2 regions of the Vibrio astriarenae genome follow, and region 1 is predicted to be linked to the other one. Evidence: predicted binding sites of a transcription regulator. Region 1 holds the regulator's gene; the other holds the start of a gene.
What was found. The regulator PurR, encoded in region 1, represses purine synthesis genes. The targets are predictions, from matches to a motif close to TNANGNAAACGTTTNCNTNA.
Positions count from the first base shown of each region.

Region 2: a site for PurR is predicted at 6,128-6,147, ahead of glyA (serine hydroxymethyltransferase). Genes of this name have one in related genera too.

Region 1 is NZ_CP047476.1:17,068-33,701, forward strand. Features, by position in the region: gene aat (leucyl/phenylalanyl-tRNA--protein transferase) at 1-507, opposite strand, end outside; gene aroA (3-phosphoshikimate 1-carboxyvinyltransferase) at 730-2,010, shown strand; gene GT360_RS14620 (YciN family protein) at 2,074-2,322, opposite strand; gene topA (type I DNA topoisomerase) at 2,636-5,266, shown strand; gene GT360_RS14630 (hypothetical protein) at 5,371-5,523, opposite strand; gene glgC (glucose-1-phosphate adenylyltransferase) at 5,764-6,981, shown strand; gene glgA (glycogen synthase GlgA) at 6,983-8,440, shown strand; gene GT360_RS14645 (alpha/beta fold hydrolase) at 8,591-9,391, shown strand; gene GT360_RS14650 (putative signal transducing protein) at 9,388-9,705, opposite strand; gene GT360_RS14655 (TVP38/TMEM64 family protein) at 9,716-10,417, opposite strand; gene GT360_RS14660 (TfoX/Sxy family DNA transformation protein) at 10,554-11,144, opposite strand; cyclic di-GMP riboswitch class I at 11,254-11,363, opposite strand; gene purR (HTH-type transcriptional repressor PurR) at 11,508-12,515, opposite strand; gene torD (molecular chaperone TorD) at 12,709-13,362, opposite strand; gene torR (two-component system response regulator TorR) at 13,719-14,432, shown strand; gene ahpC (alkyl hydroperoxide reductase subunit C) at 14,667-15,224, shown strand; gene ahpF (alkyl hydroperoxide reductase subunit F) at 15,397-16,634, shown strand, end outside.
Region 2 is NZ_CP047475.1:791,653-808,286, reverse strand. Features, by position in the region: gene GT360_RS03920 (D-alanyl-D-alanine carboxypeptidase family protein) at 1-377, shown strand, start outside; gene ybeD (DUF493 family protein YbeD) at 454-732, shown strand; gene lipB (lipoyl(octanoyl) transferase LipB) at 911-1,564, shown strand; gene lipA (lipoyl synthase) at 1,557-2,522, shown strand; gene GT360_RS03900 (MFS transporter) at 2,600-3,796, opposite strand; gene GT360_RS03895 (LysR family transcriptional regulator) at 3,902-4,771, shown strand; gene glyA (serine hydroxymethyltransferase) at 4,821-6,071, opposite strand; gene GT360_RS03885 (bifunctional 2',3'-cyclic-nucleotide 2'-phosphodiesterase/3'-nucleotidase) at 6,638-8,791, shown strand; gene GT360_RS03880 (YitT family protein) at 8,990-9,589, shown strand; gene GT360_RS03875 (hypothetical protein) at 9,649-11,586, opposite strand; gene GT360_RS03870 (permease) at 11,776-12,762, opposite strand; gene GT360_RS03865 (ArsR/SmtB family transcription factor) at 12,933-13,229, shown strand; gene GT360_RS03860 (methyl-accepting chemotaxis protein) at 13,291-15,330, opposite strand; gene vexH (vibriobactin export RND transporter permease subunit VexH) at 15,638-16,634, opposite strand, start outside.

The DNA of each region.
Region 1 (16,634 bases):
TGAGGCGTTGCTTTCTAAGCTAAACATCGATTCACCACAAAAGAGCTGACCCATTGAAAGACCGTAGAGTCCACCGATAAGGGTTTGATCGCGCCATACCTCAACGGAATGACAGTATCCAAGGCTTGCTAGACGTTTGTACGCTTTGCGCATTTCTGGATGAATCCAGGTCTCTTCGGCGCTGCGAGTCGAGGCGCAGTAGTCAATCACTTGCTCTGTGGCTTGATTTATTGAGACTCGATAATCGTGTTTGCGTTGAAACTTTTTCAAGCTTTTGGCGGGCTGAAAGGTGACTGGATTAAACACAGCACGTGGTGCAGGGCTCCACCATAACAAAGGCTCATCAGGGCCATACCAAGGAAAGATACCGCTTCGGTAGGCAGTCAGTAGTCGCTTTGGCGACAAATCACCGCCAAAGGCTAATAAGCCGCTTGGTTCTTCGAGCGCGTCAAATACTGATGGGAACTCGACGTTGAAGGGGTCTAATTCGGTTAGGTAAATCGCCATGTGGTTCGTTTTGTTTGGAGTTTCGATGATTGTATTACTCGACCGACTCAATTAGCAAAGAGATTGTTTGTCAGCGTAGGTTTACGCGACAAATACTTTATTTTTGATGTTTATCGAGTCTGGAGTTCTCACTTTTTTTTCGTTAGTCTGCTTTTACGAAGAATTATAGCTAACTGCTGCCTCCTCTAGCTCAGCAGTAGACCTTAGGGAACAACTAAATTAATGGAAAGCCTGACTTTAAATCCTATTCAACGCGTGAATGGCGTTGTGAACTTACCTGGCTCGAAGAGTGTATCGAATCGTGCGTTACTGCTTGCCGCTCTTGCCAAAGGAACCACACGACTGACTAACCTACTCGATAGTGATGACATCCGTCATATGTTAAATGCTCTGACTAAGCTTGGGGTGAGCTATCGTCTGTCTGAAGATAAAACAGTATGTGAAGTTGAAGGCTTGGGACGTCCATTTGATGTAACAGAAGCCCAAGAGCTGTTTTTGGGTAATGCGGGCACGGCGATGCGTCCATTAGCCGCTGCGCTGTGTTTAGGTCGTGGTGAGTTTGTTCTTACGGGTGAGCCGCGCATGAAAGAGCGCCCTATTGGCCACTTAGTTAATGCACTTCGAGAAGCAGGTGCAGATATTGAGTACCTAGAGAACACGGATTACCCACCGCTAAAAATTAATGCGACTGGACTCAAGTCTGGCTCTGTATCGATTGATGGATCTATCTCAAGCCAGTTTTTAACGGCATTTTTAATGTCAGCACCCCTAGCGGAAGGTGAAATCACAATTAACATCGTCGGTGAATTGGTTTCAAAGCCCTACATCGATATTACACTGCACATCATGAAGCAGTTTGGTGTTGAGGTGATGAACAACGATTACCAACAGTTCGTCGTTCCGGCGGGTCAGCACTACCTTGCTCCAGGTGATTTCTTGGTAGAGGGTGATGCGTCATCTGCGTCATACTTCCTTGCTGCAGCGGCGATCAAAGGTGGCGAGATCAAGGTAACGGGCATTGGTAAAAACAGCATTCAAGGTGATATCCAGTTTGCCGATGCACTGGAGAAAATGGGTGCAGAAATTGAGTGGGGTGATGACTATGTGATCTCTCGTGTCGGTGAGCTAAAAGCCATCGATATGGATTACAACCACATCCCAGATGCGGCAATGACGATTGCAACCACAGCGCTATTTGCTGAGGGAACAACGGCGATACGCAATGTCTATAACTGGCGCGTAAAAGAGACAGATCGCTTGGCTGCAATGGCAACGGAACTGCGTAAAGTCGGTGCTGAAGTTGAAGAGGGTGAGGACTACCTAATCGTTCAACCGCCCGCTCAGTTGAAGCATGCTGCAATCGATACGTATGATGATCACCGCATGGCAATGTGCTTCTCACTAGTTGCATTGAGCGATACACCGGTGACTATTAATGATCCGGGCTGCACGTCTAAGACGTTCCCTGATTACTTTGACAAGCTTGCAGAGCTAAGCTGTTAATTTTCAGCTGCATTTAGAACACAAAGGGGAGCAATGCTCCCCTTTGTTGTGTCTACGCGCATGTTACTTTTGTATGGTGAACTCTTTAGAAAGGTGGTGAGCGAGATACTTGAACATATTAAACACAGCCGTAGTATTTTGTGTCGGTAGGCCATTGGCGTCAAGGAAGTACTCCCCTTTAAAAACCAAAACGCCCTCTTTTTCTGTGACTGAGTCTGCGCGCATACCCTCGATATAATCGTCGTGCTCTTGGATAATCTGGTTAGCAATCAGTAGTAGGTCGAATTCAGAGATGGTTTTCTTGTCACTCATGAGTTTATCTATCCGTTAATATCGATTTGCCGTCAGTCTAAAAAAAACCGTTTGTAGAATCTAGCGCTTTTGATAATTCGGTTGTTTTCTTTGGTTATTTGAGCCAACACAAACGAAGAATCAATCGCTATATATAGAGGGAAAACTGCACTGAGAGTGCTGCTGATGGATTGCCCAAATGTCCAGCAGTTAGAATTTTTTTTGCAAAAAGATATTGATCTTCTGAAAATCTCGCTCAATAGTAAAAAAAGAACGAGACATTGAGTATGGCGTACCGTAACTCCATACCTAACAAATAGAGCATATTATTACTATGGGTAAATCACTGGTTATTGTGGAGTCGCCAGCCAAGGCGAAAACCATCAATAAGTACCTAGGTAAAGACTTTGTCGTTAAGTCGAGTGTTGGTCACGTACGTGATCTTCCAACGGCTGGTCAAAGCACTGGGCAGAAAAAAGCAGCGCCAATATCCACCAAAGGCATGAGTGCGGAAGAGAAAGCTCGAGTCAAAAAAGAAAAAGACCGTAAGTCTCTCATCAAGAAGATGGGTATCGACCCGTACAACGGATGGGAAGCGAACTACCAAATCCTTCCAGGTAAGGAAAAGGTGGTTTCTGAGCTACAAAAACTCGCACAAGACGCTGATTACGTTTATCTCGCAACCGATTTGGACCGTGAGGGAGAGGCTATCGCTTGGCACCTTCGCGAGATCATCGGCGGTGATGAAGAGCGATACAAACGCGTTGTGTTTAATGAAATTACTAAAAACGCGATTCAACAAGCATTTGAACAGCCGGGTGAGTTAAACATTGACGGTGTCAATGCGCAGCAAGCCCGTCGTTTTATGGACCGTGTCGTGGGCTTTATGGTTTCACCTCTGCTGTGGAAGAAAGTCGCACGTGGTCTATCGGCAGGTCGTGTACAGTCGGTTGCAGTGAAGCTGTTGGTTGAGCGTGAGCGCGAAATCAAAGCCTTCATTCCAGAAGAGTTCTGGGATATTCATGCTAATACGGTAACGAAAGATACTACGGACTTTAGACTGCAAGTTGCACAGAAAGATGGTTCGGCTTTCAAACCGGTGAATGAAGCGGAAACGAAAGCAGCAATGAGCGTGCTTGAGAAAGCAGCTTATGAAGTGTGTAAGCGCGAAGACCGCCCAACAAGCAGCAAGCCATCAGCGCCATATATCACGTCGACGCTGCAACAAGCAGCAAGCACCCGTCTAGGCTACGGCGTGAAAAAGACCATGATGCTCGCTCAGCGCCTCTATGAGGCGGGTTACATCACTTATATGCGTACAGACTCAACTAACCTAAGTAAAGAGGCTGTAGAGGCTGCTCGTGAGTTTATTGGTAGTGAGTTTGGTGATGCTTACCTTCCTGCAAGCCCATTGGTCTATGGCAGCAAAGAGGGTGCACAAGAAGCGCACGAAGCGATTCGTCCTTCTGATGTTGCCGTGAAAGCTGATGACCTACAAGGTATGGAAGCCGATGCACACAAGCTTTACGCTCTAATTTGGAATCAATTCGTTGCCTGTCAAATGACACCTGCGAAGTACGATTCAACCACAGTGAGTGTGAAAGCGGCAGAGTATACGCTTAAAGCGAAAGGTCGTATTCTTAAGTTTGATGGTTGGACGCGTGTACAACGTCCACTAGGCAAAAATGAAGACCAAATTCTCCCAGCAGTACAAGTGGGTGATGTATTGAGCTTGAAAGATCTTGAGCCGAAACAGCACTTCACTAAGCCACCAGCGCGATTTACCGAAGCTGCCTTGGTTAAAGAACTGGAGAAACGTGGTATTGGCCGTCCTTCGACGTATGCATCGATCATCTCCACAATTCAAGATCGTGGCTACGTGAGAGTAGATCAACGCCGTTTCTACGCAGAGAAAATGGGCGAAATCGTGACCGATCGCCTCGATGATAGCTTTAATGATCTCATGAACTATGACTTCACGGCGCGTATGGAAGAGAAGCTCGACCAAGTGGCTGAAGGTGAAGTGAACTGGAAGAACATGCTGGATAACTTCTTTGGTGATTTCACCGGTGAGTTAGAGAAAGCTGAGCTCGATGAAGATCACGGCGGTATGAAACCAAACCATATCGTGATGACAGACATTGAATGTCCGACATGTTCGCGTCCAATGGGTATTCGCACCGCTTCTACGGGTGTATTCTTGGGCTGTTCTGGCTATGCATTACCGCCGAAAGAGCGTTGTAAGACCACCATCAACTTGGGTGATGAAGAGGGGATTATCAATGTTCTTGAAGAAGATGTAGAAACTGCTGCACTGAGAGCGAAAAAGCGTTGTCCAATCTGTGAAACCGCGATGGATGCGTACCTTATCGATGATAAGCGCAAGATGCACGTCTGTGGTAACAACCCGAACTGTGATGGTTATGTGGTTGAACACGGTGAGTTCAAAGTGAAAGGTTACGATGGACCGGTTGTTGAGTGTGACAAGTGTGGTTCAGACATGGTGCTGAAAAATGGTCGCTTTGGTAAGTACATGGACTGTACCAATGAAGACTGTAAGAACACGCGTAAGATTCTGAAAAATGGTGAAGTTGCACCTCCAAAAGAGGATCCTGTGCACTTCCCTGAGCTTCCTTGTGAAAACTCAGATGCTTACTTTGTCTTGCGTGATGGTGCTTCTGGTCTGTTCATGGCCGCAAGTAACTTCCCTAAATCACGTGAAACACGTGCGCCGTTAGTGGAAGAGCTGGCTCGATTTAAAGACCGTATTTCACCGAAGTTCCAATATCTGGCAGATGCACCGACTCATGATCCTGATGGTCGTCCAGCGGTGGTTCGATTTAGCCGTAAAACCAAGGAAAATTACATTCGCTCGGAAGACGATGGTAAGCCTTCAGGTTGGACTGGCTTGTTTATCGATGGTAAATGGGAAATTACCGATAAGCGTAAAAAGCCTAAAAAATAATCGTGAATAAGAACGATACGTAATAGCAAGGCAGCCCAAGTGGCTGCCTTGTTGTTTTTGTGCTTTCTGTATGAAAGTTACATTAACATTATGTAACCAGGATCTTAAAATTCACTGGTATGAGTTGTGTTGAATAAAATCTGTGACACGTGCCATTGAATCATGTCGTAATTTTTCTTCATAATGAACACACTCTGGTAGGTAAAGTCCGAAAGGAAGCCAGAGGCATCAAAAAGTCGCGCTTTTCGCATCGTCATGTTGGCTCCAATCGTTTGTTTTTCATCTTCCCGAACGCAAACATCATAAAAAACAGCAGATGAATTGAAAGTTGTAGACGCTATTTTTGATGTAGCTAGTTTGGCGCAATGGAAAGCGAATTAATCTAACCCAAACATCGACTCCATTTGTGTCAAATCAGGCATCGTAAACGTTTGCTTCGCTCCCCCTCATCTAAAGCGAAGTGAAGGTTAATATAAATATAAAATGGAGAATAAACTATGGCTGGTGTTTTAGGGATGATCCTTGCTGGTGGCGAAGGCTCACGTCTTATGCCTTTGACTGAGTCTCGTACTAAACCTGCTGTACCATTCGGTGGCAGCTACCGTCTAATCGACTTTGCTTTAAACAACTTCCGTAACGCAGACCTGATGAAGGTTTACGTACTGACACAGTTTAAATCTCAATCACTCTACCTACACATGAAGAAAGGTTGGAACCCAACCAGCATTACTGGCCGTTTTATTGACCTTATCCCTGCGCAAATGCGTGACGGTAAGCGTTGGTACGAAGGGACTGCTGATGCTATCTACCAAAACGTAGGTTTCATCAAAGAGGAAGATCCTGAGCAAGTTGCTATCTTCGGTTCTGACCACATCTACAAGATGGATATCCGTCAAATGCTCGATTTCCACAAGGAAAATAAAGCGAGTTTGACAGTTTCAGCGCTGCGTATGCCTTTGTCAGAGGCATCGTCGTTCGGTGTTATCGAAGTGGATGAGCAAGGTAAAATGATTGGTTTCGAGGAAAAACCAAAGAATCCTAAGTCAATTCCTGGTCATCCAGATATGGCTCTGGTTTCTATGGGTAACTACATCTTCGAAACAGAGTGTTTGTGCAGTGAACTGCACGAAGATGCGAAAAACACAGAGTCTAGCCATGACTTTGGTAAAGACATCATTCCAAAGCTTTACCCACAAGGTGAAGTGTATGTATACGACTTCTCAACCAATGACATTCCTGGTGAGAAGCCAACAACTTACTGGCGTGATGTTGGTACCATTGGCTCTTACTGGGCGGCACATATGGACCTGCTAGAAGAAGATGCGCCGTTCTCACTTTACAACCGCTCTTGGCAGCTACACACGTACTACCCGCCATTGCCACCAGCGACATTCGTTGATGCGGACCATCGTAAAGTTAAGATCACGGATAGCTTGATTTCGGGCGGTAGTTATATCCAAGGATCAACCATTTACAAGTCGGTACTGGGCTATCGTAGTAACATTGCTTCTGGTACAACCATCTCAGAATCTGTTATTTTAGGTGACGTAAAGATTGGCGCAGGCTGTAAAATTCGCCGTGCCGTCATTGATAAAGACGTCGAAATTGCACCAGGCACTGTCATTGGCGAGGACTTAGAGGTGGATGCAAAACGCTTCCACGTTTCGTCTGAAGGCATTGTCGTGATTGCGAAAGGAACTAAAGTAGGATTCTAAAGTGGAAAAACTCAATCTCTGGTTTACCGTTTCAGAAGCTCAAGGATTGGTGAAAAGTGGCGGGCTTGCCGATGTGGCAAAAGCCCTGCCTAAAGCATTACAGGAACTTGGTCATCAGGTAGCGATTGCGCTACCTGCTTATCAAAGCATCCCTCACGTATCTGACGCACCAGTTCTGTTTGAAACAGAGCTTAATCATTGGCCTCACACGGCATATAAGGTCCGTAAGTCTGAGTTAGACGGTGTTGATGTTTATCTTATTGATTGTCCGCAGTACTTTGCTCGCCCAGAGCTCTATGCTGAAAACAATCATGCGTATGACGATAACGGTGAGCGTTTTAGCTTCTTCTCTGCCGCGAGCCTAGATGTTTTGCAAAAGCTCGATATTAAGCCAGATTTGGTTCATGCGAACGATTGGCATACCGGGTTTGTCCCGTTTTTGCTGAAAACTCGCTACCGTGAAGATCCTTACTTTGCGAATATGAAGAGTGTACTCACTGTTCACAACGCAGTGTTTAAAGGTATTTTCCATTACCATCAAGTGCAGAATATTCCGGAACTGAATTTGTCTGGGATGGAGTTCCTGCGTTACGGGCATGATCAAGTAAGCATGCTCCGTGCGGGTATTGCATTCGCGGATAAGATTAATGCGGTGAGCCCAAACTATGCATCAGAGTTGCTGACACCGTTGGGCGCACATGGCTTAGTGGATGATTTTGTTCACCGAGCTTGTGACCTTCACGGAATCGTTAACGGTTGTGATTACTCAGAGTGGGAGCCTTCTACTGATGAGTTCTTACCAACGCCGTATACATCAGAGGCAACGTCTCTGCACAAGGGTAAAGCAGACGCTAAGCTGACACTGCAACAAGAAGTAGGCTTACCTCAAGAGAACAAACCTATGTTTGGTATGGTGTGTCGTTTGACTCACCAAAAAGGCTTCTCATACCTTCTGCCTATTCTCGAGAAGTTTCTTAAGAATGATGTTCAGGTGGTGATCATCGGTACCGGCGAGGCTGAAATTGCTTCTTGGTTACGTGGTATCGCAAGTCGTCACCCGCAGAAGTTTGCTTTCTTGGAAGCCTACAGTAACCGTTATGCCCATTTGATCGAGGCGGGTTCAGACTTCTTCCTTATGCCATCAGAGTTTGAGGCTTGTGGTTTGAATCAAATCTACAGCATGGCTTACGGAACGCTGCCAATTGTACGTGAAGTGGGTGGCCTAAAAGATACGGTTATTGACTACGATATAGCACCAGAAGAGGCGACAGGCTTTAGCTTTAGAGAGCCAACCCCTGAAGCGCTATTGGTTGCGATGCAACGTGCTTTGTTGTTGTTACTTCAAGAACCAGACAGGTTTGTCGAGATTCAACAACGAGCGATGCAGAAAGATTTTAGCTGGAAAGAGTCTGCTGTTCAGTACGTGAAAATGTATGAAATGGCAAAGAAAGACGGCTAGCTGCCTAGAGTCATGAAACAAGGGAGGGTCGAGCTGATAGGGCTTGACCCTTTTTTTAGTTTAGGGCAACCATTGCTTACAAATCCCAATGCAGTTTAGTTTTATTAGGTATGCTAAACTGTCACCATTAGAAACTCTTTATTAATAGTTATGTCAGATAGTTTGCTTTTCCATAAGACCTTTTTACACCCGACCAGCAAAGAGTGGGTGGTCTTTGTACATGGAGCAGGCGGTAGCTCTTCGATTTGGTTTAAGCAGATCAAGTCGTATCGAGAGCATTTTAATTTGCTGCTCGTTGACCTTCGTGGACATGGAAAGTCGAATCAATTCATAAAAGACATTATCAGCCATACCTATACCTTTAAAGAGGTCACCAAAGATGTGGTGAAAGTGCTCGATCACTTAAAGATCTCCTCTGCACATTTTGTTGGGATGTCTTTAGGAACCATTATTGTTCGCACGCTGGCAGAGTTAGAAACCCAACGCGTAAGGAGCATGGTGCTAGGTGGAGCGGTAACGCGTTTAAACGCGCGTTCACAGGTGTTAGTAAAGGTTGGGGACTGGTCGAAAAACTTCGTGCCTTATATGTGGTTGTACAGCCTTTTCGCTTATATCGTGATGCCACAGCGTAACCAGAGAGAATCACGACACCTTTTCATTCGCGAGGCGAACAAGCTTTGCCAAAAAGAGTTCAAACGGTGGTTTAAACTGGCTGCTGATGTGAATCCTTTAATGCACTACTTCCGCGATAGAGAACTGCCGATCCCAACGCTTTATTTGATGGGTGATCGCGACTACATGTTTATCAAACCAGTAAAAGAGATGGTGGCCCGCCATGATAAGAGCGAGCTACTTGAAATTGAAGACTGTGGACATGTTTGCAACGTAGAAAAGCCAGATGAGTTTAATACACACTCTATCGGCTTTATTCAGCGCCACTCTTTAGCCTAGCCTTGATGTGGAGCGGCAGCTCCACACTGCCAACACGCTCCGAACTGCCCCTCATTGAGTTCGTGACACTCATGACACTGCCACTCTTTTAAACTCGCTTTTTGCTGTAGGTATTCTTTAATGTGAGCCTGTGCTTGAGGGGCTAGCGCGTTATCAAATAGCCACACGTGAGGAAACGTCTCCTCATTGAAGGGCAATTCTCCCTGTAAACTAAACAACGTATCTCCACGCACCTCACATTGAAAACCTTGTTGCTGGAGCATTTGAGCAACAATATGGGCTTCCGTGGGATGTTTAGCAAAATAGATTTTCATCTATCTTCCTTTATTTACTGGCAGGGATATTGCGTTTTCGCTCAAGTAAGTTCATCACCCATTTCATAATGACAGGGAATAGACCCAGTAAAGCAAATGAGACAAGCACAGAAGGGGAGACGATACCTGATAGTGAGTCTATTTGCGCAAGTTGGGTACCCGCATTGAGGTAGACCGCTGTTCCCGGTAGCATACCCAATTGGCTAAATAGGTAGAAACGACCAATTGAAATGGGTGTCAATCCCATGAGTAAGTTAATCAAGAAGAAAGGAAAAACTGGAATTAAACGTAGTGATATTAGGTACAACGCACCATCTTTTTCGACGCCCTGATTAATGACACTGAGCTTATCGCCAAACTTACCCTGTACCCAATCTCTGAAGAGGAATCGACTACTTAAAAAGGCCAGAGTAGCACCAATGGTACTAGCGAAAGAGACTAAGACTAAACTGGTCCAGAAACCGAATAGAGCGGCGCCAAGAAGAGTAACGACGGCTGCCCCCGGTACTGAGAATGCCGTGATGCCTACATAGGCAAAGAAGTAGATTGTTGCAGCGGTGATGAAGTTTTGATCAATGTAATCTCTTAGCGCCGCTTGCTGGACTTTGGCGTTTTCTAACGTTAAGTACTGCCCAAACTGAGTGGCTAAAATGATGATGGTGGTAACCAAAACGATACCAATAATTACTTTTGGATTTAAAAACTTGCTCATCGTGCAGACTCCTGTCGCCAATTTAAGCTAATGATTCAGGTGAGTATACAGACAGGATAGGAGGTATTTTTCTTTCAATCAAAACGAACAAAGCCAGCAAATAGTGCTGACTTTGGTGTTTGAAGGTTTGTGGAGCTTAATTAATCTGGCTAGCGAGATCTTCACGTTGAGGTTGGGGGATCACAGTCCAGTGTGTGCCGCGAATCGCCCCTTCCAGTGAATAGAGTAGCTCAAGGCTAACCGGTGTTGTGTGCGACTCTTGTATCGCTTGATAAGCTCTCACCGCTCCCGCTTCTTCTAGTTGAGTCACAGTCTCGATTCCAGCTTTTTTTAGCATTCTCTCTGTTGCAAGACGAAGGTTAGGGAGATCTTTTAAACGTTGAGGCTTCGTTGTTTCTTGCTTCACTTTATCAGCAACAGCCGCTTTGAGAGCGGTAGTTGCTACCGATAGAAGGCGCGCAGGCTCATTGACCCACGAATCAGGTAGCTGGAAGTATTTAGTGACGACAGGAAAGCCCCGCTTCTCATAAACATAAGGCTCGAGTTCGTGTTGAGAGATCGCAGTTTCTAGGTCAGCACACTTACGAACGTGTAGCTTGTTCTTCACGACCAATGCAAACATTGTGTCATTGACGAATATGCCAAAGCCACCAAACATTGATCGTGACTTGACAGTGCCAAGTTGCTCGAATAAGCGCATCGAGTCTTTTAAAATTGGTTTATCCATGCTTTGTATTCTCGGTGTAGAAATTTCACGCCACCAAATTCAGGCCCGAGAGAATAGCAAAAAACAGCATGCCCTTTGTCATGGAAAGGTTATGCTCGTGTATTTTACCATCGGCAACCCCGCTACCTTTCCTGAATAATATCATAGTTATGAATAAAATTCTGATTAAGGCCGGAAGCTTTGCGTCCCATCTTTTCAAATGGTTTGCCCTGTGCGTGGCTCTCAAAAGAGCATAAAGAAAAGCGGAATAGGTATCACATCTTGAAAGGTGATAATGTGATGTTGATTCAAAAAAATAACCCTAACATTTTGCATGCGTATGCATAGTGCCAGGGTTAATAGTTTTCTTATGAAATCAGTATCTTACTTGTTGAGGTCGCGTACGGTTAAACGTTCAACAATTTCTGGATGCATTTCGAACACACGCTTTTCATGCTCTTTGTCTTTGATGCGCTCTAGTAAGATCTCAAAGGCATTTTTACCCACACGGCGTTTCGGTTGGTGAACCGTCGTTAGTGGTGGTGAAAAGTATTCGGCAAGTTCGATATTGTCATAGCCGATGATTGACATGTCTTCTGGAATTCGGATGCCATTTTCTTGCAGGCGGCTCATAAGCCCGAGTGCCATAGTATCGTTGAAACAGAAGACAGCGGTAGGCTTCTCATCCATGGCAACAATTTTGTCTGCGGCTAATACAGCAGTATCACACTCGAAGTTACCTTCCAAGATCCAGTCTTCGACGACATCAAGTTTTGCTTCATTCATCGCGCGGCGGAAGCCGTTAATACGCTCTTTACACGCCGCTTTTTCGAAGTGACCACTTAGACAGGCAATCTTATCGTGACCTTTTTCGATCAGATATTTCGTCGCTAGGTAGCCACCTTCTTCTGAGTTGTCGATAATCTTATCTGCTTGTGAAGTCTCTGGGCCCCAGTCCATGATTACTTTAGGAATATCTGGGTGGCCGTCCAGCATTTCACTTAGCTCTTCGGTTAAGTCTGAACACATCACCAAAATGCCGTCAACACGCTTTTCTGCAAGCATACGGATGTAATCACGCTGCTTTTCGTATATACCACCAGTGTTACACAAAATTAGCGTGTAACCTTGACGGTAACAGTAGCTCTCAACACCATCGATGACTTCTGAGAAGAAAAGGTTGGTAGATTGGGTAACGAGCATACCAATCGTGCGTGTGGTGTTGCATTTAAGGCTGCGGGCAACCGCACTGGGTGCATAGTTTAGCTCTTTTACTGCCTTCATTACTTTTTCTTGAGTTGTTTCAGCAACAAAGCGCGTTTTGTTGATAACGTGCGAGACAGTCGTTGTTGAGACACCGGCAAGACGCGCAACATCTTTTATCGTGGCCATAGTTGTGGTCCTTGATTCGTATTTTTATGTACCGCACGTTGCTCAAGCGGTGACTAAAACCTAGTATGAGCCGTGTTGCGGTAGTCTTTTGTAGGAAAAAACCAAATAAAAAACCGCTTTGTTGAAAGCGGTTTAAAAACATCCGAGTATTTTAGACTGCTATCGTTTGCGACGCAATCCTAATCGTTTTGATCTAAGACTGCTCATCCAGTAAATATAAACAGTCTAGCTCAAGAAATGCCACTAACAGGCCACTAACCGCAGAATAGAAGCCAAAGTCATCTTTTTTCTGACAAAGTGCATGGAATTGGGGAGTCCAGCTGAGAATATGCTGTTTAATAAAGTTAGCTTGCTCGACAAGTGCTTGATTGATATATGCTTCTTGCTCTAGCTCGTTAGAGCGAATGATCAAGTTGCCCAGAAAATCGAGCTCAATCGCGATATGGTCTGCCGGTTCATTCATGCCTTTTGTGACTTGAATATTGTGCTTGGCAAGGACTTCATTCATCTCTTCAGCGGGTTTGCCGTTAAGAGTACCTGATTTATCAAGGTAGATTGACGCGTAGGGAAGAGCGCCTTCTTTGTCTGACTTTAGAAACAGCTCACAGAAGTCCGCAGAAAGCTCAAGTTGGGCATCTTCACGTACTTGTAGTCTATTCAGTGCATCAACGAGCTTTTCAACCGGTTTAGCTAATTGAACATTTTCTCCAAGGCCGGAGATAAATGCGCGGATCTCCGGGCTTTGATATTGCTCTAGACCTTGCTCATCAAGTTCGCTTGCAAATAGGCTCGACAGCCACCAATAAATCTCTGCACGTTTTTCATTAAACGCTTTGATCTCTTCAATCACGAGAAGCTCCAAATCATAAATGGATAAGTCATAAGTATAGAAAGGCTGTATTGAGAGCGCTATCTAGTTGATAGGTGGAGTATAAAGGGAAAATATGAATAGTGTTATTGGCTTGTGTGAATGAAAGTGATGGTTTGTGGGAAATTATGTCTAGGATCCAAGCGGATATATTTGAACGAGTGATTGTTGTGCACTTGCTTGCGTATTTGTGAGTGTCAGGGCGTAAAATCTTTAAAACTGAGTAATTGTGATTCATCAAGAAAACTCGAATAAAGTGCATCTTCAGGTTGAATAGAATGTAAATATGTCTAATTATGAATGGGACTGAGTAATTTCCGAGTAAAGAGAATAACATGAGCTATCACGTTCTAGTTGTTGAAGATGATCTAGTAACCCGCAGCAAACTGGTTGGCTATTTTCAAAATGAAGGCTACACAGTAAGTGAAGCGAGTTCTGGGTCTGAAATGCGAGAGTGTCTGCAAAGCAATGATGTTGATTTGGTCATGCTAGACATTAACTTGCCAGGAGAAGATGGCTTGATGTTGACGCGAGAACTTCGTGGTCAATCAAACATCGGAATTATTTTGGTAACAGGACGTACCGATAGCATTGATAAGATTGTTGGCCTTGAAATGGGCGCAGACGATTATGTCACTAAACCCTTTGAGCTACGCGAACTTTTGGTTCGAGTAAAGAACCTGCTTTGGCGTATCTCTCTAACAGGACAACTTCAGCCCCAAGAAGAGGAGGTTGAAGAGGATACAAACCTTGTTCGCTTTGGCGAATGGACCTTCGACATCCAGCGTCGTGCCCTAAGTCGTGACGGTGAACCGGTAAAACTAACGAAAGCAGAATACGAATTGTTAGTTGCACTCTCTTCACATCCGCGTCAGGTGTTAAGTCGTGACCGCATACTGAGCATGATTAGTCACCGTGTTGATGCGCCAAACGATCGCACTATTGATGTATTGATTCGACGCATGCGTGCGAAGATGGAGTTTGACCCGAAGAACCCGCAAATCTTTGTCACGGTTCATGGTGAAGGCTATATGTTTGCCGGCGATTGATGCGTTAGTGCTTTGTAAGTGCATTCAGATAGGGTCTCGAAAGAGGCCCTTTTTTGTGAACCAGACCTAATAGGTTCTGTCGATGATGGCTGATAGGTATCGCCTATTGTGAACGATAGGAAACTTCTATTGATTTGATAGAAACAGACAATTTCTAAAATTTCTCTCTCAGAGGCATTATTACCTCAACGACACAGCGAAGTGTCAAACAATCAAATAAAGAGAGACAAAGTCATGATCAACACTACAATCAAACCATTCAACGCGACAGCATTCAAAAACGGCGACTTCGTAGAAATTACAGAGCAGGACGTTCTAGGTAAATGGGCAGTATTCTTCTTCTACCCAGCTGACTTTACTTTCGTATGTCCAACTGAGCTAGTTGACCTTCAAGAGAAATACGCAGAGCTTCAATCACGCGGTGTAGAAGTTTACTCAGTGTCAACAGATACTCACTTCTCTCACAAAGCATGGCACGATACTTCTGAAAAAATCGGCACTATCGAGTACTTCATGGTAGGCGACCAAACAGGCACTATCACAAACAACTTCAACGTGATGCGTGAAGGTCAAGGCCTAGCAGACCGTGCAACGTTCCTAATCGACCCAGAAGGTACTATCCAAGCGATGGAAATCACAGCGGAAGGTATCGGTCGTGATGCAGAAGACCTACTTCGCAAGGTAAAAGCGGCTCAATACGTAGCAAACAACCCAGGTGAAGTTTGCCCAGCTAAGTGGAAAGAAGGCGAAGAGACACTGGCTCCTTCTCTAGATCTAGTAGGTAAAATCTAATCAACTCTGATTAGAACCCAGTTTGCATGCTCCGCTTCTTGCTCCTAAAGGGCGGGGTGTGCACTCCCAAATATAAAGCATCATAAGATAACCCCTTTTTATACATTTCCTTTTTTATTCTTACTGATGCAATTAGTTCAGTAGTGAAGATTGACAGTTAGCAGGTATCCCCATGTTAGATCAAGCAATGAAGCAGCAGCTTAAAGCGTACTTAGAAAACTTAAAAACAAACGTAGAGCTTGTCCTAAGCCTCGACGAGAGCGAAACCGCCAACAAACTCGATGGTTTGGCGCAAAACATCGCTTCATTGACGGATAAGATCATTGTGAAACGCGACGATCAAGCCAGTGACCGCAAGCCAGTTATGCAGGTAGTCAATGCAGAAAAAGGCACTGCGATTGGTTTCGCTGGTCTTCCAATGGGACATGAGTTCACTTCACTGGTGCTAGCACTACTGCATAGTGGTGGCCACCCAATCAAGCTTGAAGCGGAAGTGATCGAGCAAATCAAGCAGCTAGATAAGCCACTTAATGTTGAGATCTTTATTTCTCTGTCTTGCCAGAACTGTCCAGAAGTGGTTCAGGCATTCAACATGATGTCAGCAATCAATCCACTGATTAACGCAACCATGATTGATGGCGCTGCTTTCCAAGATGAAGTGAAACAGCGTGACATCATGGCAGTACCAAGCGTGTTCATTAATGGTGAGCTATTTGGACAAGGCCGTATGTCTCTGGCTGAAATCTTGAACAAAGTGGATACGGGTGCGGCAAAAAAACAAGCACAGAAAATCAGTGAAAAAGAACCGTTCGATGTACTGGTTGTAGGCGGTGGCCCTTCAGGTTCATCTGCAGCGATTTACGCAGCGCGTAAAGGTATTCGTACCGGTGTGGTGGCAGAGCGCTTTGGTGGTCAAGTGATGGATACGATGGCGATTGAGAACTTTATCTCTGTGAAAGCGACAACAGGTCCAAAGCTGGTTGCGAGCCTAGAAGAGCATGTGAAAGAGTACGGCGTTGACATCATGAGCGAGCAGCGCGCGGCAAACATCATTGATGCAAAAGACACGGATGATGGTTACACACATGTTGTATTAGAGAGTGGTGCCGTTCTGCGTTCTCGTACCGTTATCACCAGTACGGGTGCAAGATGGCGTGAAATGAACGTTCCAGGTGAGCAAGAGTACCGCAATAAGGGTGTGGCTTACTGCCCACACTGTGATGGTCCACTGTTCAAAGGCAAGCGTACTGCAGTGATTGGTGGTGGTAACTCTGGCATTGAAGCTGCGATTGACCTAGCAGGTATCGTAGACCATGTCACTGTGCTGGAATTTGCTGACACACTGCGAGCTGACCAAGTACTTATCGACAAAGCAAACAGCACACCAAACATCGATATCATCACGATGGC
Region 2 (16,634 bases), on a different replicon from region 1:
GTAAAGCAGAAAGTAAAAAGCTCCTTAGCTATGGCTTCCGCTTCTTTGAAACTGTGGCGCCAAATAATGCGGGTGAGGTGTTTGCAACAGAAAAAATCTGGATGGCAGATAAGCCTACGATCGACCTAGGACTCAATGAAGATACTTACGTCACGCTCCCTCGTGGCAGCTCGGATGACCTAACAGCTAACTTTGTCCTTGACCAAGAGCTCAAAGCGCCAATCGAAAAAGGCCAGAAGGTCGGTACGCTATACTATGATCTTGAGGGTGAAAACATCGCTCAATACTCAGTGGTTGCACTTGAGTCTGTGGGTGAAGGTAGCGTATTCCGCCGCATGTGGGACTACATCATTATGCTAGTGAACAGTTGGTTCTAACACTCAACCTTGAGATCAAACAGGAATGGCAGTACTATTCGTGCCCATTCCTGTACCAGAGAATTTGGAGTTTATTATGCTGACGATTAACTCAGATGCAAAATTGAAAGACTTGCTTGAGTTCCCATGCTCATTTACCTACAAGGTTATGGGTTACGCTAAGCCTGAACTGCCAGAGAAAGTGCTTGAAGTGATCCAACGTCACGCTCCTGGTGATTACAGCCCTGTGGTTAAGCCAAGTGCAAAAGGCAACTACCACTCAGTGTCTATCAACATTACTGCGACCTCTATCGAGCAAGTTGAAACACTGTACAAAGAACTTGGCGAAATCGACATTGTTCGCATGGTTCTGTAAAAAGTTTAAGTTTTAAATTTTTTTTGAAAGCAGCCTTAGGCTGCTTTTTTGTTATTTATCATAAACATAAAAACACCGTACCTATTGTCACGTTAAAAACCTGTCATCAAAATGTAGTTTAGTCACGCGTTCCTGTTTATAATCCCAAGCGAAGTTTGTATTTGATCATGGAACTTAGATGGAAAAGAAACTGATTGTCAGACACTTAGGTCGCCAAGATTACCAACCTGTATGGCAAGCAATGCATGATTTTACCGATACGCGTGATGAAAACACGATCGATGAAGTATGGCTTGTTGAACATAACCCTGTATTTACCCAGGGTCAGGCAGGTAAGGATGAGCACCTACTCAACACAGGAGATATACCTGTCGTACAAAGTGATCGCGGCGGTCAGGTGACCTATCATGGTCCTGGTCAACTTGTTGCCTACGTATTGATTAACTTACGCCGCAAAAACATCGGCGTTCGTGACCTAGTCACTCATATCGAGAACACCGTCATCAATACACTCAAACATTTTGATGTCGAATCTGCTGCACGCCCTGATGCCCCTGGTGTCTATGTCGAAAACCGCAAGATATGCTCACTTGGTCTGCGTATTCGACGTGGCTGCTCTTTCCACGGCCTCGCACTCAACATCAACATGGATCTTGCTCCATTCTTGCGGATTAACCCCTGTGGCTACGCGGGTATGGAGATGGTGCAACTCAGCGACCTCACCCCAATTACACAATTAGAACAAGCCCAGTCACCTTTAATTAAAGAACTTGTTGCTTTACTTGATTATCAAGACATCGAGTTCATTACGGAAGCGGTAGAACATGAGTAAACCAATCCAAATGGAAAAAGGCGTCAAATATCGTGACGCAGATAAAATGGCTCTTATTCCAGTCAAGAATATGCCAACAGAGCAAAAAGAAGTTCTGCGCAAGCCTGATTGGATGAAAATCAAGCTGCCTGCAGATAGCCAGCGTATTCAAGACATCAAATCAGCAATGCGTAAGAACAACCTTCACTCTGTTTGTGAAGAAGCTTCTTGCCCTAACTTAGCGGAATGTTTCAACCACGGTACGGCAACCTTCATGATTCTAGGTGCAATCTGTACACGTCGTTGCCCTTTCTGTGATGTTGCCCATGGTCGCCCTGTCGCTCCTGAGGTTGATGAACCACAGAAGCTGGCTAAGACGATTGCGGATATGAAGCTTAAGTATGTTGTCGTGACTTCTGTTGACCGTGATGATCTGCGTGACGGTGGTGCAAAGCACTTTGCTGATTGTAACCGTAAAATCCGTGCGCTAAGCCCAAATATTAAGATTGAAACCCTAGTTCCTGACTTCCGTGGTCGCATGGATGTCGCACTAGAGCTTCTTAAAGACAATCCACCCGATGTCTTCAACCACAACCTTGAAACGGCACCACGCCTTTACCGAAAAGCTCGCCCTGGCGCGAACTACAAGTGGTCTTTGCAACTGCTACAGAAGTTCAAAGAGCAGCATCCCGATGTTCCAACCAAATCAGGCTTGATGATGGGCCTTGGCGAGACCAAAGAAGAGATCATCGAAGTATTGAAAGACTTGCGCGCTCACGGCGTGACTATGCTCACGCTTGGTCAATACCTAGCGCCGAGCCGCCATCACCTTCCGGTAGAGCGTTATGTGCCACCAGCAGAGTTTGATGAGCTCAAAGAGATTGCGCTTGACCTTGGGTTTACTCATGCTGCCTGTGGCCCGTTTGTACGCTCTTCATATCACGCTGATATGCAAGCACAAGGCATTGAAGTTAAGTAAAGTATTGAAGTCGTATTCAAAGACGATATTTAGCAAGGGTTGGCATATAGCCAACCCTTTTCTTTATGCGCCACACTTTAAGGGCTAGGTGCAATTTGCTGCGGCCTCATTTTTTCTAGGCTAAAACCAAGAATCAGTAGCATGCCAATCAGGGGAGCACTACCGAGCATAACCGCTAGCCATGCACCTTGTTGCCAGCAATAGATCAGCCAAAATCCCCCTAAACTCCCTCCAACATAGTAGTGAACCAAATAGAGAGCGACTGCCGTTGCTTTACCTGTTTTTGCTTTCTGACTTGTCCATGCGTAAGCCAACGTGTGGGAAAAAAATGCTCCGAAGCTAATAAGTAACAACCCCAATACCATTGCAGCAAGGTGATCAAAGTAAGCAACAACGATACCGACTAACATAATCGTTGTCCCGATACCTATCCCTGCACTTGTGCTACCCAATCTCATCCACTTCGAAGAGAGGCTGGAGCTAAACGTTCCTGCCAGGTAACAGAGAAAAATCATACTCGCGATGCCTACTGGTAAATTATGAGGGGCAGCCACCAAGCGAAAACCCATGACGGTATAAAGATTAACAAACAGCGCAAAGTTGATGCCGCCGATCAGCATCGCAGTCCAAAGTGGACGCTGGCTAAAGTGTTTGAGCACCGCTCTATTGTGATGCTTCAATAGCCCCGTTTTGGGTTTGAAGTGCCTTTGCTGTGGAAGCAACACCGTGACCAACAAAGCCCCTGATAACGTCAATAACCCCATAGCACCGACTGCAATCTGCCATGTGCCCCACTCCAACAGCATACCGCCAAATAGACGCCCACCGATGCCACCTATTGAATTAGCCGCCACATAGATGGCAATAGCGTGAGTGAACGCTCTTTCGCTCAGCTCTTCAACCAAATACGCAACACCCACGGCAAGATACCCTGCTAAACAGATGCCCAAAAGAGCTCGAGCTACCACCAGCAACACCAGGCTGCTGGATAACATCATGACAACGGCCACCAGCGGCAGTGAGAAGAGACTCATCAGCATCACCCTGCGTCGACCATTGCGCTCAGAGTAGACTGCCCAGGGAATTAAACTGACTGACAACAAAAGAGAGGTAATCGCAAATACCCAGTTTATTTGAAATGCGCTCGCCGAAAACTGCTCAGCCAATTCAGGTAGCATCGGTTGGAACAAATAGAGATTACAGAAAATTAAGAAAGCACCGAGAGCGAGACTCAATGTCACTCGATAGTACGCTTTAGATTTATACTCGATCATGGGCTTTGACAGCCTTTTAAAACCACAACATGTGATCAATTTAGCAACGATAACGTATTAAATTAAATATATTAAAACTATGCTTTCTATATATTTTTAATATCAATGAACTCAAACTATCTTCGTCACTTTATTGCTGTTGCCGAGTACGGCAGTTTTACACTCGCTGCGCAGTCGCTTAATATCGCGCAGCCTCCGCTGAGCATCTCAATCAAAAAGCTTGAGCAGGAGATAGGATTAACTCTTTTTCTCCGTCGAGGCAGACATGTGTCATTGACACTGGAAGGGGAAGTGTTATTCAAGCATGCCAAGCAAGTACAGCAAACACTCGAAGATGCGCAAACGGCGATGGAAGAGCTAAAAGGACTCGATAAGGGTGAAGTGCGTTTAGGAGTACCAAGTATGATGGGATCCTATTACTTTCCAGAGATTCTGATGGCGTTTAAAAGCCGCTATCCAAACCTCAAGCTGACCGTCATTAATGCAGGTACTCGTTCGATTCGGAAAATGCTGCTTGATGGTACGCTTGATGTGGGGGTGATTAACCATTACACAGATTCAGAGACACTCGAAACAGACCACCTACTCACCTCCAATATGGTTGCAGCAGTAGGGAAGCGACATCCACTGGCCAATAAAAAATCCATCAGTTTGAAAGAGTTCTTCCAACACGAGCTGGTACTCTTTGAAGCCGGCTACTTTCATCGGGATTTCATCGAAAAGAAAGCGCAAGAACTCGATATGCCTATGCAGTTCTCTTTTGAAACCAATCTTTTGCCAATGATACTCAGTATCGTCAAAAACGAGTTTGCGATTACCGCGCTACTTGAGATGGTCACAGACTGTGAGAAAGAGATTATAGCCATCCCTTTTGAAGAGAGTGTAGAACTTAACCTTGCGCTCGCATGGCGCAAAAATGGCTATCTATCCATTGCCCACCGAACGTTTATAGATTTTGTCAAACAGAACCGATAAAACAAAAAAAGCCCCAATTAGGGGCTTTTCGATACATTTAAGCACAAGATTAAGCGTAAACAGGTAGACGCTTACAGATTTCTAGTACTTTTGCTTTTGTCGCTTCGATCACTTCTTCGTTGGCGATGTTGTCTAGAACATCACACATCCAGTTTGCAAGCTCTGTTGCATCTGCTTCAGAGAAACCGCGGCGAGTGATCGCTGGAGAACCGACACGGATACCAGAAGTCACAAACGGGCTACGAGGATCGTTTGGCACTGAGTTTTTGTTAACCGTGATGTTCGCTGCACCCAGTGCTGCGTCAGCTTCTTTACCCGTGATGTCTTTGTCGATTAGGTCAACAAGGAACAGGTGGTTTTCAGTACCGTTCGATACGATCTTGTAACCGCGCTCTTGGAATTGAGCAACCATCGCTTTTGCGTTCTTAACGACGCGCGCTTGGTACTCTTTGAACTCTGGCTCCATCGCTTCTTTGAACGCTACCGCTTTACCCGCGATTACGTGCATTAGAGGACCACCTTGGCCACCAGGGAATACCGCTGAGTTCAGCTTCTTGTACATGTCCTCGCCTGCGTTAGACAGGATTAGACCACCACGTGGTCCCGCTAGCGTTTTGTGCGTTGTGGTTGTTACAACGTGAGCGTGAGGAACTGGTGTTGGGTATACACCAGCGGCGATAAGACCCGCGACGTGAGCCATATCAACAAATAGGTACGCGTCCACTTTGTCTGCGATTTCGCGCATGCGAGCCCAGTCTACGATTTGAGAGTAAGCAGAGAAACCACCAATGATCATCTTAGGCTTGTGCTCTAGAGCAAGCTGCTCCATCTCATCGTAGTTGATTTGGCCCGCTTCATCGATACCGTAAGGAATAACGTTGTAGTGCTTACCAGAGAAGTTTACTGGAGAGCCGTGAGTCAGGTGACCACCGTGCGCTAGGCTCATACCCAATACCGTATCGCCTGGGTTTAGAAGAGCCATGTACACCGCACTGTTTGCTTGAGAACCAGAGTGTGGCTGAACGTTCGCGTACTCACAACCGAATAGCTCGCAAGCACGATCAATCGCAAGTGCTTCTGCTTTATCTACGTACTCACAACCACCGTAGTAACGCTTGCCCGGGTAACCTTCAGCATACTTGTTTGTTAGCTGAGAACCTTGCGCTTCCATAACACGTGGGCTTGTGTAGTTCTCAGAAGCGATAAGCTCGATGTGCTCTTCTTGACGTAGAGTTTCTTCCTGGATTGCTGCGAATAGTTCCGCATCGTAATCTGCGATATTCATATCACGCTTTAACATCTGTATCTCCTGACTCAGATTTATACTGAAAGTTGCAAAAAAACAGCTCAATGACGCAACGCAAACGTTTTCGTCATCGATTTGGCGCACATTCTACATAACTTGATCTAGATCATAAAGGGCTATCTGCACAATTTGTTATGCAGTTTTCTCATACTTAACCTAAATTTTGTTCATGTTGGCAATAAGTACGCATTTACTCTGTCTCCATACTACGTTTTTGATGAATTAAATGCGATGTTGATTTCTATTTTTATGTGTTTAATTGAAGGCTTCAAAGTCTCTATTTCTCTGTCGCAGTCAACTTCGCCTACGCACGTCACTCAGCCGTCAAAATTAAATTGTGATCTTGATCAACATTTTGCGCAAACGTTTACTTTCGTTGCAATCGATTTCACGAAATAGATCACCCTTTAATTATCAAGCTTTTAGAGCAAATCAAGCCCCGCCTTCGAAACATTTGTTTACATTTATACCTCTAACTTAGTGCTTTTATTCTATGTAAGATGCGCGCGCTTTGGTCTGCAGACCATGAAACGACAACAAAATACATTAAAGGCATTTAAGTGACTTACTCATTTAAACCAAAAGCAGTGGCAGTAACTGCCCTTACGCTTGCAATTGCTGGCTGTAATAGCTCGTCTAACGACACAGATAACACCCTTTCAATGGATCTACGTTTGATGGAGACAACCGATCTTCACTCGAACATGATGCCGTACAACTACTTTCTTTCTGAAGAAGCTAACGAAGAAGCTGGCCCTCAAGCTTATGGCTTGTCACGCACCGCAACACTAATCGACCAAGCTCGCCGCGAACAGCCAAACAACATGCTGTTTGACAATGGCGACCTTATCCAAGGTAGCCCTATGGGTGATTACCTTGCTGACCTTGGCGTAGAATACTTACAAGAAGCTCTGAACGTTCACCCTGTTTACAAGGCAATGAACTACCTGAACTACGACGCTGCTAACCTAGGTAACCACGAGTTTAACTACGGTCTAGATTACCTAGCTGCTGCATCTGAAGGCGCGAATTTTCCATACGTTAATGCAAACGTTTATGAGTTCAACGATGATCTAGCTCGCTTAACTGATGAAGAATGTACTGTTGATCTAGACGATCACTTTGCGGGTAACACTGAAGAGTTCTTTGACGAGAACAAACCTTACTTCCAGCCGTTTACCATCTTAAACCGTTATTTCACGGCTGATGACGGTGAAAACTACCCGGTTAAAGTAGGTGTTATCGGTTTCACACCACCGCAGATCCTTAACTGGGATGAGCGTCACCTAAAGTGTCAAGTTCTGCTGGCTGACATCAAGATGACTGCAGAGCACTACGTACCGAAGATGCAAGCACTTGGGGCAGACATTATCGTCGCGATCCCACATTCTGGTCTAACTGGTGGTGCTAATAACAACGAGTTTCAAGAAAACGCAACTTGGCAGTTAGCTTACGTTGATGGTATTGATGCCATCATGTTTGGACACGATCATAACAACTTCCCAACTGACGCCGATGTATACGACGGTATGGAAGGTGTTGATGCTAAAAACGGTACAATTAATGGTGTGCCTGCTGTTATGCCAGGTTTCTGGGGCAACCACCTCGGTATCATTGACTTTAAACTTGAAAGCAAGGATAACGGTGAGAGCTGGAATATTGTTTCAAGCAAGCCACACCTAAAAGCATTAACTGAATCTACAGTAAGTAATGTTGAGATTGAGTTCCTAGTTAAGGGAGACCATGAAGGTACTATCGAATTCATGGGTGAAGAGATTGCGAATATCAATGACCCAATCAATAGCTTCTTTACTGCTGTAGAACCAGATATCTCTGTCCAAATTGTTAATGAAGCACAGATGGATTGGGGTATTGCACAACAAGACAGTGGTGCTCTGACAGAAAACTACCCTGTTATTTCTGTGTCTGCTCCATTCAAAGGCGGCCGTGGTGGTTCATCAGACTACACCAATATCGACGGTGGAGTGCTAACTCGTGCTAGTGTCGCTGACCTTTATGTGTTTGATAACAACACTCCAGCAATTCTTGAAATCTCAGCAGGTGATATCATCGAATGGTTAGAGTATGTTGTAGCACAACAGTATGTAACTGTGTCGAAAGAAGGTGACCGCGTTCTTGATGAAAACTTCCGTAGCTACAACTTTGACATTTTCTTTGGTGGCTTCGTAAACGAAGAAAGCCAATTAAACTACCAAATTGATGTTACACAGGATGCTCGTTACATTGTCGATAGTGAAGATGGTTCTTACGAACTTTTCGAAAAGAACCGTCGAATCAAGAACTTTACGTTTGCGGGTGAGTCATTTGATATTAACTCAGAGAAATTATTCTATGTAGTTACAAACAACTACCGTGCATCTAACTCTGATATGCCAGGCGTTAAAAATGCGAAGATTGTTCTAGAAGATGCTGCTTTTACTAACCGAGAGCTAGTAAACGACTACCTGAATGAGCTAGTAGAACAAGCAGGTGGAAGCTCTGATGAGCTAGTTACTCTTGAGTTCCTTAATGCTCATAACTTCTCACTAGTGGGTGGTGATTACCCTGTTCGCTTCCTATCTTCTCACTTGGACGCGGCAAGTGACTATGCTGATGAACACTTAGAAACAGTAACTCCAACAGACGAGTTCGGAAATGTGGGTGCAAACGAAGGTTACCGCTTCTTCGAATATCAACTGACTTCAGCTGAATAATAGTCTTCTTTATTAGACTACTAATAAAATGCCGCAACAGCGGCATTTTTTGTACCTGTAAAAAAGTGACTTTACAGCCTGTATAACAAGGCTGACAAACAGGCTTTTCATCTCTGCCCTGCCACTGTCTTTCTGACGCCTATTTCACTACTATTCGCGCTCAAATTGTGCCTCGAACTCAGTGAGATTGGATAGGAAATGGAAAAGCACACAAATAAAGAAGATTGGATTGCGATTGTTACCGGAACGTTTTTAGTTGCTCAGGGCGTGTTTTTCCTACAGAACGCCGACTTACTTACTGGTGGCACAACAGGTTTAGCGCTTTTGCTTTCACAAATCGTTCCACTGTCATTTGGTGTGCTGTACTTTAGCTGCAACATCCCTTTCTACTTGATGGCATGGCAGCGCTTTGGCCGTCGTTTTGCTATCAATAGCGCAATTTCTGGCGGGCTCGTCTCCATCTTTGCCGATCACCTGCATCTTGTCATTACAGTGGATCGCATCAACCCTGTTTACTGCGCAATTGCAGGCGGGTTATTGATGGGGTTAGGGATGCTGATTCTTTTCCGTCACCGCTCAAGCCTCGGCGGCTTCAACGTCCTGTGTCTTTTTGTTCAAGATAAGTTTGGCATTTCAGTGGGTAAAACTCAGATGGCGATTGATGCCGCGATTTTGATTGCATCAAGTCTGTTTGTTACGCCATGGGTAATTGGATTGTCAGTGCTGGGGGCGGTTATGTTGAACTTGGTGTTGGGGATGAATCATAAGACTGATAGGTATGTGGTTAGGTATTCTTAACCACATACCTTACACAGGGAAGATTTCCTTCCCTGTTTTACTTCTAATAGTTTTTTGATTTAGTCTGCCACACAAACTAGATATTGTGGATGTTGAGGCCCTTGCCCTGAGACCACCTTTCCATCTTTCATGTCAACTGTTGAGTATTCGCTACCGTCAAATGCCCAATAGTTTCGGTCAAGTGGCCAACTTCCAACCACGCCATCATGATCAGCATGCAATACCAACAACTCATCAGCAGTCACTGGCCTCCATGCACTAGCGCCATTGACATTCATGTAATTGAGATCATTACACCATCTTGAGTACTGAGTTGACTTTCCAGACGCAATATCGAAGCCCGGTGCATTATATGACGCACTACTCTGATAATCTCTAAATACACGCCCATCACCAGTGCCCTGAGTGTAGCTTAAAGCGTCCACTAAACTTTTTGATGGTGTAGAGGCATACTGAAGACCATCATGTTCGGTAACTTGTAGACAGGATATATCGTCCCAATCCGCACATATATCAACGGGAACTACCAGTACGTTGGTTTGCTCCTTGTAGTTTTGATCCTCAAATACCCACGACGCAGATATTGTAGGAGATGTTTCCCCCTCACCAAGAGTTATGTCAACAGTAACCGCACCATTGTCGTTGAGCTCCCAGTTATTGTCAGAAGATGCTTCAATATTCCAGTCAACTAACTCCGTTACATCAACTCGATCAGTACCTTCACCTGAAAATGCTAAGAGTTGAGTTACTCCACCCACATAAATTTCATCACTCTCAAGTGTCAGGTCACCAGACAAGAAACCTACTCTCACGTTAGATGACGCACTATCAACAGATGAACTCGCCGTTATCGTCGCCTCCTCACCAACAGATTTCGAAGTTACATACCCATGTACACCAGCGCTAATAGTAGCGTTGTTGGAAGTCCAACTTGATGCCTCAGTAAGATCTGAGACAACTTGCTCATTCTCATCCAACAAAAGTGCTTTGCAATACGTATGGTCGTAGAAAACGTCTTTTTCACAACGAACAACTTTTGTTTCATTGCCCGCCTCTACCGCACGTACTGTATGAGGTTTTGTATTCGTAATTTCGTCTGATGATGAATAGTAGGTCGCATTAATGTCACAACCAATGGCAACATCAGATGCATTAGCTACGCCTATTGCATCGACAGTGATTTCGGCACAAGATGACTTCCACGAGACAATCTCGGTCGCATTAATGTTGTGACTACCGGCAGTGTCACTGTTTAATGTCATCGTCGCAGTTAATTTAATTGGGCGGCCAACTGTAATGGTATTGGGTCCAGTGATTGTCATCGAAATATTGTCATCTACCGTACCTTCAACAACCTCGACTTCAAATGGTGTAATAGACTGTGTTGTGTCAAGGTATTGTGCCGAAATGGTGTCAAAGCCCACCTCCAAGAATTCTGCGACTCCATCTCGAGTAAACTCAGCATCATTGTCTGATTCCCAACCAACGAAGCTGGTAATATCCAAAGTTAGATCGTTGTCAAAGTGAGCAATTGCTTGGTAAGGTGTACTCAATCCAACTAAAGAGATTACTGGGCCTTCTGCCTCAATATTTTCTAATTGTGTGTACTCTACATCAACTAGAACATCGACGACCTCACCACCGTAAGACACGGTAACTGTTTCAGGCTCATCGGCATGGAATAGAGCAAAAAACTCACCTTTTTCAAGAAAGTATTCGCTACTAGATAGATTCTCCGTAGCCTCCCAACTTGCTTCAGTAGTAACTATCTTTGTCGATTGATCGCTATAGACAGCTGTTGCAGTGAACTGGATTGGAAACGCTGCTGGTAGTCGGTATTGATTACCGAGTTTTGTGGCATTTGTTGATTTAACCAGTAGGTTGGTCAAATGTGGTTCAGTCTCTCCTGGGCCACTTGGACCATCAGAATCACTATTACACCCAACCATCACAGCAGTGGCTAAAACAGCTGGCATCAAGACTAACTTTCTATTCATTACTTCTCCTAAACAGAGTGATTATATTTAGGAGCGGACAATACCAAAGCGGTTAATAACCTTGGGTTATAGGCATTACAACCAGGAGTTATAACTTAAGCATGTTACTGATTTAATTGAAATAGATGTAAAATTCCCAATGGAATATAAGCAATTCCACTAGGAATTTTACTAATTATCGTATTTTGACTAGGCGAAAATTTGTCCATACAGCACGCCTGCACCCGCTGCCATAGTCAAAATCACCCCCACAAACGCCACCAGCATCTGATTCTTAAAGATCGATTTCAATAGAATCAGTTCAGTCAAACTCGCACCTGCGCTGCCAATAATCAAAGCCATTACTGACCCGAGTGCCATGCCTTTTTTGACGAGAGCTGCACTCAGTGGAATCACAGCTTCTGCTCGGATGTATAGCGGAATACCAATAACTGCTGCTACAGGAATGGCATACCAAGCATTTGAGCCAGCGTATTGAGCGATAAAGTCAGTCGGGATAAAACCATAGATAAATGAGCCAATGGCGATACCTAGCATCAGATACGGCAATACTTGTTTAAAGTCTTTCCAAGTTGCCAGCCAGATCTTGCCCCAACGGTTTGTTCTCCACGTCGACACTGGTTTGTCGCTTTGACTACCAGAGCAGCAAGACATTGCTGGTTTCGGCTCATCGCCACACGATGAGTTGCTTGAAGATGCACAGCTTGGTTTAGACTCACTTTCATAGGCTTCTGGCTTGATATAGCGTTCAAAACCCAATTTCTCCAAAACATAGCCAGCCACCACAGAAACCAGCATCGCTACCATGAAATAGAACAGCGCGACTTGCCATGAGAAAGTCACCACAAACAAACCAATAATGATTGGGTTCAATAGAGGGCTCGCAAATAAGAACACCATCATTGGACCAAACCCTGCTCTCGCTCTAAGGAGTCCTTTCAAAAAAGGAATTGTTGAGCAAGAACAAAACGGAGTGATGGAGCCCATCAGCGCCGCGACCAAATAGCCTTTGCCATTTTGCGAACTCAACACTGACTGGATCTTCTCCGGTGTTAAGTAGCTTTGTAATACCCCAACCACATAACTGATGGCCAGGAAAAGTACAGTGAGTTCAGCTGCAAGAAAGACAAACATGCCGAATGCCTCTTGAGCTATATGTGCGATATCTTGATTCATGATTAACTCCTAATTGGTTAAGCATTGCGCTTATATTTCGACAATTATAGAAATATAAATTCTCACGGCAAGCTTTCATTTCGATTTTTATAGAAATAAATTTTAAGCGACTGTATTGCTTGAAATTCGCTATACTTCTGGAAACATCGAATTGGTTTGCGAGTAATGAAGTGGAACTAGAAACCGTAGCAAAAGCACTCAAAGAGCTAGGACACCCGACGCGTTTGAGCATTTATAAAAGTGTGGTTCGAGCGGGCTATCAAGGGATTGCCGTAGGCGGGTTACAGGAACAGTTAGACATTCCTGGCTCGACCCTGTCACATCATATCTCTAATCTCACTTCTGCGGGTTTACTCTCTCAACGTCGTGAGGGGCGCACGCTATACTGCGTGGCTGAATATCAGCAGCTTGATGCCGTCATTGGTTTCTTGCAAGACGAGTGCTGTGTTGACGAGAAGTGTCAGTAAAATACAACATAAAACGGCAGAAGCTCACGCACCTGCCGTTTCCTTACTTAAAGAACTCTCTTTAATTGAGTTTGTACTTGTGTAGCATTGCCTGTTGATGGCCTGCTATCTCCGCAACCTGCTCAGCGCTCTCCACCATTGAAGCAAGCTGCAAGTTGGAATTGTCACTCTGATCATTCACATGCACAATCGAACGACTCACATCTGCCGTCGCACGCTGCTGCTCTTCAGTTGCGGCAGATACATGCTCAACACGTAAACGAATCTGACTGATTGACGCTTCAATATCCTCAAACGAACTCTTGACTCTCTCGCTTGATTCGAGTGCGAACGTCATCTCTTCACGTGATTCAGAAACTGACTGACGCGAGCTCTGCGCAGCTGCCGTCAGCTCTGCCATCATTTGGCGTATATTACTGGTTTGAGCGGTGGTATCACTTGCCAGCTTACGAACTTCATCCGCCACTACGGCAAAGCCACGTCCCATATCACCTGCGCGAGCAGCTTCTATTGCCGCGTTCAGAGCCAATAAATTGGTGTTGTCGGCAATACCACTGATCAGATCAACCATCTCGCTGATTTGACCAACTTTTTCGTCCAACTGGCTCATTGAGCGCTCGTTTCGACTCAAGGTTTCCTCGAGTTGGTGTAAACGACCACGACTGTCTTCCATTGCCGCCAAACCCACCGTTGCAAACTCTTCTGCTTGCTGTGAGTTGGTGAATGACTCCGTTGTCATCGTTGCTATTTCTCTAATTGATGCCTCAAGCTCCGTGACTGTTGTCACCATGCTTTCTAGAGCACTACTCTGTGCAGACAAACTATTGCGCGTCTCCTCTGCGGCACCGTGACTGATCTCTGCCGTTTGATACAGAGTTTCACAATTTCGCGTCACCGTTTCGATAGAGGTGTGGGTTGAATCAACCACCTGATTGAGCTTGCTCGCAATATCACGAATCTCGGTCGGGCCATCAACTAAAGCCTGACCTCTAAGGTCGTGTTGTGTCAGCTTGCTTAGCTGGCTAGTGATACTTTTAAGTGAACGATTAATCCAACGACGTAAACCGAAGAACAATGAAATCACGATAACGACCAGCCCGAAGGTAGCGGAAATCAGCATTATGATATTACGCTCAATGGTACTGTTCACGACCTCTTGTCCCGCATCGATCAATTGCTCCGCGGTTTCAGAGATATTCGCCAGCAAGATCGTTGTCTCATCCGCAACGACTGCGGCTTTAATCAGGTCATCACCTTGCTTCTCCATCAGCTCTAAACGATCTAGAATCATGCGCAGCACACCATCGCCCTCAAACCCCTTTAACACCATGTCGTAAGAGGTCGTCATGCTAGCAAACTCCTTGATTTCTGGATGCCAGCTAGCAAAGTCATCAAAGGCTAGTGAAATACCTGCGATACGATTACGCATTTCACGATATTCAGATTGCGCTCGTTCCAGTTCGGTCTGCATCATCAGCGTCAAAAAAGTACTTTCCATAGAGCTAGCATTGGCAATAAAACGGCTCGCCGCATCGGACACCATTGGGTTATCACCCGCTAGAGACAAACTGATTCTATTCATCTCTGGACCAATTGAAGATAACCCATAGTGGAAGCCTGTCACTTGCTTATCTATCTGATTTTGCATCGCAATCGTTTGAGATTGCGTCGCTAAGATAGCTTGAGTAAGAGACTGAAGATCAGCAATTTTATTCGCCAACTCTGCACGCTGGTTTTTTGTTAAGACCCCACCTTGCTGCTCCGCAATGTCAAATAAGCTTTGTACGCGGATATCACTGCGTTGCGACAGCATATTGATTCGCTCGCGGGTGGCTTCTAGCTCAATTGAAGAGCTCAGTTGCGTTCCGTAGTTGAGTAACTTTAACTGCTCTAACACATCCTGTGTTAATGCTGCATTGTTCATTGCAAGTGGCATCGCACGCTCAGATAAGGTATCGAACTGAGTTTTCACTTGGTTCAGACCATTGGCACTCAGTAAGCTCAAAGCGACAAAAAAACCGATAACAAGAGTGAAAATAACACTCAATGATTGGATAAGTGAGACAGAACGGGTTGATGGGTTTCTCTTTACGTTTGACATGACACTTCCACTATGAATACGCAATTAAAGACAATTGAGCGAGTCGAAGTCATATCCAAAAATTTTCAGAAGCGAGGCTACAGAAACCGCCCTGACATAATCAGAGCTAATAGAAAAATACAACTCAATTCACTGGCGAATGATAGTAGTTGCCTAACGTGACATTTTTATTAAAGCGAGATCTGTGTAACAAAAGTGAGCGTGCTAATCCTTTGTTTATTCAGCAACAAAAGCTCCATGCACAAAAAAGCCACTGGATATTCTCAATAATACCCAATGGCTTTTACTCTGTTATTTTATCGCTGCATCAGTGCATGCTACGGCCTTTGACATCATGGTCAATTTCAATATTGAGTTCGGCTTCCACATGTCCTGGTGAACGTGTATTGACAGAAATTAGTCGATACATCGCGGGGATAACAAACAGCGTGACTAGGGTTGCGAACCCCATACCAAAGAAGATAACCGTACCCACAGCAACGCGACTTTCATACCCCGCACCCGTCGAGATAATCAGCGGGATCGCACCAGCCAATGTTGTAAATGCAGTCATCATGATCGGGCGCAAACGTCGTGCCGAAGCATCAATAATGGCTTGTTCGAACTCAATCCCTTTGTCACGAAGCTGATTGGTAAATTCAACGATCAATATGCCATTTTTCGTCACCATACCAATCAGCATGATCATACCGATCTGGCTGTAGATATTCATACCTTGAGACATCACAAACAGCCCCAAGAAACCACCAAATACCCCCATCGGCACGGTGAACATCACCACTAATGGGTTAATGAAGCTTTCAAATTGAGCCGCCAACACGAGATACGCCACCAACAAAGCAAGAGCGAACACTAATGCCACACTCGATTGGTTCTCTTTGAAGTCTTTTGACTCACCAGAATAACTCACTGAAATGTCACTCGGCAGTAGCTCTATCGCTTGGCTGTCGAGGAAATCAAGCGCCGTACCAAGTGTTGCCCCTTCCGACAAGTTCGCCGTTACGGTTACCGACTTTTGCTTGTTGTAGTGTGATAAACGGGTTGCTGACGCCACTTCTTCAATATGAGTTAGAGCATCCAAAGTGACTAGCTCACCCGAAGCAGAACGCATGTATATCTGAGATAGGTCAGCGGCGTTATTAAAGCTATTTTCATCGCCACGCAGGTACACATCGTACTCTTCACCTCGGTCTACATAGGTCGTCTCTTTCTTACCCCCGAGCATGATTTCTAACGTGCTCGAAATTTCAGACACAGCAATACCTAGCTCAGCAGCCCGTTGGCGGTCTACCGAAACGACAAGC